DNA from 2 places in the Pseudoduganella sp. RAF53_2 genome. Region 2 is predicted to be linked to the other one. Evidence: riboswitches for the same ligand, from Rfam matches in the RefSeq annotation. Region 2 holds a riboswitch; the other holds the start of a gene.
What was found. Region 2 has a riboswitch for thiamine pyrophosphate ahead of thiC (phosphomethylpyrimidine synthase ThiC). Riboswitches for the same ligand answer to the same signal wherever they lie in the genome.
Positions count from the first base shown of each region.

Region 1 (2,392 bases), on a different contig from region 2:
GGTTCCGAAATGAACAGCGCCAGCGTGATTACCCGCGCCGCGACCAGGGAAAAGCGCGCTTTCGCGTCCAGATTCGTGTATCCGCAGTTCTCCGTGCTGGACCCGTCCAAGACCTTCACCCTGCCCCTGCGCCAGGTCGGCAACGGCGTGGTGGACGCCTTCGTGCACGTGATGGAGCAGTACATGACCTACCCGGTCAACGCGCCAGTCCAGGACCGCTTCGCAGAAGGCTTGCTGCTGACGCTGATCGAACAAGGTCCGCAGGTGCTGTCGGCGCCGGAAGATCTGGAAATCCGTGCCAATATCATGTGGACCGCCACCCTCGCGTTGAATGGTCTGATCGGTGTCGGCGTGCCGCAGGACTGGGCGACGCACAMGATCGCCCACGAGCTGACCGCGCTGTTCGGCCTGGATCACGCGCAAACGCTGGCGATTGTGCTGCCGGGGATTTTGTCGGTGAAGCGCGAGGCCAAGCGGGGCAAGCTGCTGCAGTATGCCGAGCGGGTTTGGGGGCTGCGCGAAGGTTCGGAAGATGCGCGTATCGACGCGGCCATCGAGCGCACCCGCGCCTTCTTCGAGCAGATGGGCGTGCAGACGCGCCTGTCCGGCTACGGCCTGGACGCAGCCAGCGCAATCGACGCGACAGTTCAGGCGCTGGAAGCCGCCGGCATGACCAAACTGGGCGAGCACCGCGACATCACGCCCGCCGTCGCCCGTGCCGCGTTGGCGCTGAGCGTTTAAACCTGACGCAAAAGCAGGTGGCAGGCACATCGTGCCTGCCACCAGGTTCACGCCTCGGGTTTTGAGGTCCTGTGGTAAAATGCGCGATCGCTAGGGGTCCTGGACATTGTCCGGGTGAGAAATACCCTTCGTACCTGATCTGGATAATGCCAGCGAAGGAAAGCGCAAAGTTGTCTTCTCCCCTCCTTTGAATGCTCCCGCGTTGGCTCGTTAGAACCACAAAAGAGCACAACATGAATCAATCCCGCATCACCCTTACCGCCATCGCGCTGGCCGCTGCGCAGCTGGCGAACGCGCAATCGAACGACACCAAGATGACCGAAGTCGTCATCACCGCCAACCGCGCCATTGCCGACCGTTCCTCCGTCGCCGGTTTCTCCGACGCTCCTCTGCTGCAAACGCCCGCTTCCGTCAGCGTGATCACGCGCGAGCAGATGCAGYACCTGAACATCCGCTCCACCACCGACGCTTCCAAGTACGACGCCAGCATCGGCGACTCCTACAATGCGGTTGGTTACGCCGAGCAGTTCTCCATCCGCGGCTTCAAACTGGATAACGCCAGCTCCTACCGCAAGGACGGCCACGCCATCTCCGGCGACACCCAGATCCCGCTGGAGAACAAGGAAAGCATCGAAGTCCTGAAGGGCCTGTCCGGCCTGCAAATGGGCGTCTCCGCCCCGGGCGGCGTAGTGAACTACGTAACCAAGCGCCCAACCGAGAACAATCTGCGTTCCGTGCTGTTCGAAGTCAGCGAGCGCGGTACCGTGTATGGCGCCGTGGACCTGGGCGGCCGCTTTGAAGACCGCCGCTTCGGCTACCGCATCAACGCGGCGGGCGAGCATATCCAGTCCTACATCAAGGGCGCGGACGGCCACCGCTCCTTCATCTCCGGCGCCTTCGACTGGCAGATCTCGCCGCAGGCCTTGCTGCAACTGGACGCCGACTACCAGAACAAATCGCAGCTGACCGCTCCGGGCTTCCAGCTGATCGGCGGCACTGCGCTGCCGAAGGTCGATGCGGACGTGTTCCTGAACGACCAGCCATGGGCCAAGCCGGTGAAAACCGAAACCACCAATATCGGCGCGACCTTTAAGTATGCCCTGTCGCAGGACTGGCAAGCGACCATCAGCGCCAACCAGCACATCTTCAAGCGCGACGACTACACCGCCTTCCCTTATGGCTGCAGCAGCGAAGAGCTGTGGCCGGGCTTCTGCGCCAATGGCGACTACGATGTGTACGACTACAAGAGCCTGGGCGAAGAGAAGCGTCCGTTCTCGGCGCGTGCCCAGATTCACGGCAAGTTCGCCACCTCCGGTATTCGCCATGAAGTGACCTGGGGCCTGTCCTACTTCCGCAATAAGGAAAGCTGGGGCGATTACCAGTATGACCTGGCGGGCGTGAGCAATATCTATCATCCGATCGCTGTGGCGCCGGTTCCGGGCAGCAGCGGTCCCGTCTCCGTGCGCCGCCGCGACAAAGAAAAGGCCGTCTACCTGCAGGACATCATCAGCCTGACCGATGAAGTGGCCGTGCACGCGGGTGCGCGCTACGTGCAGGTGAAGCGCGATGAACTGGGCGTCGACCCGTCGTCCAATAACTTCTGGCTGCCGAATGTGGCGCTGGTCTATTCGCCGCGCGCCGACCTGTCCGC
Region 1 covers NZ_JBFRDW010000004.1:25,207-27,598, forward strand. Annotated here, with positions in the region: gene AB4Z11_RS00635 (iron-containing alcohol dehydrogenase) at 1-741, shown strand, start outside; TPP riboswitch at 824-919, shown strand; gene AB4Z11_RS00640 (TonB-dependent siderophore receptor) at 975-2,392, shown strand, end outside.
Region 1: another riboswitch for thiamine pyrophosphate. It lies ahead of AB4Z11_RS00640 (TonB-dependent siderophore receptor); the one in region 2 lies ahead of thiC (phosphomethylpyrimidine synthase ThiC).

Region 2 (2,392 bases):
CTTCCATGCGATCTGGGTCAGTTCACCCAGGGTGCGCAGCTCGCCCAGCTGGGCATCGTCGTTGGCGTCATACACCGAGCCGGGACGCAGACCGTCGCCCAGGCTGAAGGTCACGTCGTAGGCCTTCATGATTTCGCAGATCTCTTCGAAGTGCGTGTACAGGAAGTTTTCCTTGTGGTGGGCCAGACACCATTTCGCCATGATCGAACCGCCGCGCGAGACGATGCCCGTCATGCGCTCAGCCGTCAGCGGCACATAGCGCAACAGCACGCCGGCGTGGATCGTGAAATAGTCGACGCCCTGCTCCGCCTGTTCGATCAAGGTATCGCGGAAGATTTCCCAGGTGAGGTCTTCGGCCTTGCCATTGACTTTTTCCAGCGCCTGGTAGATCGGCACGGTGCCAATCGGCACGGGGCTGTTACGGATGATCCATTCACGCGTTTCGTGAATATGCTTGCCGGTGGAGAGGTCCATCACCGTGTCGGCGCCCCAGCGGATGGCCCAGGTCATCTTCTCGACTTCCTCGCCGATCGACGAGGTCACTGCGGAGTTGCCGATATTGGCGTTCACCTTCACCAGGAAGTTACGGCCAATGATCATCGGCTCCGCTTCCGGGTGGTTGATATTGGCCGGGATCACGGCACGGCCACGCGCCACTTCTTCGCGCACGAATTCCGGCGTGATCTCGTCCGGGATGCTGGCGCCAAATGACTGGCCGCGATGCTGGCGTCCCAGCAGGCGCGCCATCTTTTCGCCGTCCGGTCCCGATGCGCGCAGACCTTCGAGGTATTCCTTGCGGCGCAGGTTTTCGCGGATCGCGATGAATTCCATCTCGGGCGTGATGATGCCCTGGCGCGCGTAGTGCATCTGGCTTACGTTGCGGCCAAGGGCCGCGCGGCGCGGCGTGCGTTGCAGCTCGAAGCGCAGGGCGTCCAGCGCTTGATCGGCCAGGCGCTGCTTGCCGTAGCCGGAAGTTGGTCCATCCAGCTGCAGGGTGTCGCCGCGCTGCGAGATCCACGGCGCACGCGGTGTGGCCAGGCCTTTGCGGATATCGATTTGCACATCCGGGTCCGTGTAAGGTCCGGAGGTGTCGTACACCGTGACCGGTGCGTTATTGCCGGACAGGCTGATCTCGCGCATGGGCACGCGGATATCGGCACGGCTGCCGGTGACATACAGTTTGCGGGAATTGGGCAGCGGTGCGATCGCTGCGCTGTCTACCTCGGCCTCGGCGGCGAGGAATTGCGGATTGGCGTTCAAGTTTTGGCTCCTTTGCGGCAGGAGCCAGCAAAGGAGGTTAGGCTGCACACGCAAACACCGGCAGAGCGGCGCATGCGGACATCCTGAAGCTTCCCTTCGCTGGCATTATCCAGATCAGGTTCGGAGGGTATTTCTCACCCGCGCACCTCTCAGCGCGCAGGACCCCTAGCGTGTGCCGCCTTGCGGCAGCGATGCGATCATAACCCAGTCAGTGCGTTGCCGCCAAGCCCCCCGTTATAATCGCCGCGGGAGGAAATCAATGCGAACAGCAATCTGGGCGGCGCTACTGCTGCCTGTCGTGGCGATGGCGCAGGACACGCGGGCGCCGACGAGCGCCGAACAAAAGAGCTTCGAAACTTTTTACCATGCCCGCTATCCGGAAGCGGCGCAAGTGCCGCCCGTGCTGGTGACGCGCGCGCCGCAGCGCAAGGAGTGGCGGTTCAGCGCGTACGCCGACAGCGCGCCGCAGCGCATCGTGCTGCCGCTGTGCCGCATGCAGCGTACGGAGTTTGTGCGCGAGGACGGCGCGTGGCATGAGCGCGATCGGCAGACCACACTCACCTGGATCAATCACACGCCCCAATGCAGCGCGCCCCCCGGCACGCCGGTCGCCCTGCGCGCCGACATGCCGGATATCGACCAGTTGCGCCTGATCCAGTCGCAAAACGAACTGCTGCAAAGCGCTCGCTTGCTGATGGCGGGCAACACCAACTGCGCGCCAATCCGCTCGCGCAACTTCCACCTCATCGCGCTCGATAAAGCCAAAGACGGCTTGCCGATGATGGTGTTCGAAAGCGATATCGGCAAAACGGCGGGCGTGTCCGTACGCAAATCGCGCGCCGATCTTACTGCCTGGAATGTTTCCTGCGCGGGGACGCGTTAAAAACGCAACAACTGACAATTTGCTAGCGAATCCGTTTGCCCGGCAGCTCAGCCGGGCCTACGCTTGAGTGTGTTTCAACGCGACTATCTTGGGAGAGATAAATCATGACGCACAGCAAGCTTCTACCGCTAGCCATTGCCGCCTCAACCTTCGCCGCCGCCCTGCCCGCCTACGCCGCAGCACCGGATAAAGTCCGCGTCGTGGTGGCCTTCCAGCCCGGCGCCGCGGCCGCCGTCCGCTCCGCTGCCG
Region 2 covers NZ_JBFRDW010000430.1:1,249-3,640, forward strand. Annotated here, with positions in the region: gene thiC (phosphomethylpyrimidine synthase ThiC) at 1-1,260, opposite strand, end outside; TPP riboswitch at 1,335-1,437, opposite strand; gene AB4Z11_RS22030 (hypothetical protein) at 1,520-2,143, shown strand; gene AB4Z11_RS22035 (S8 family serine peptidase) at 2,248-2,392, shown strand, end outside.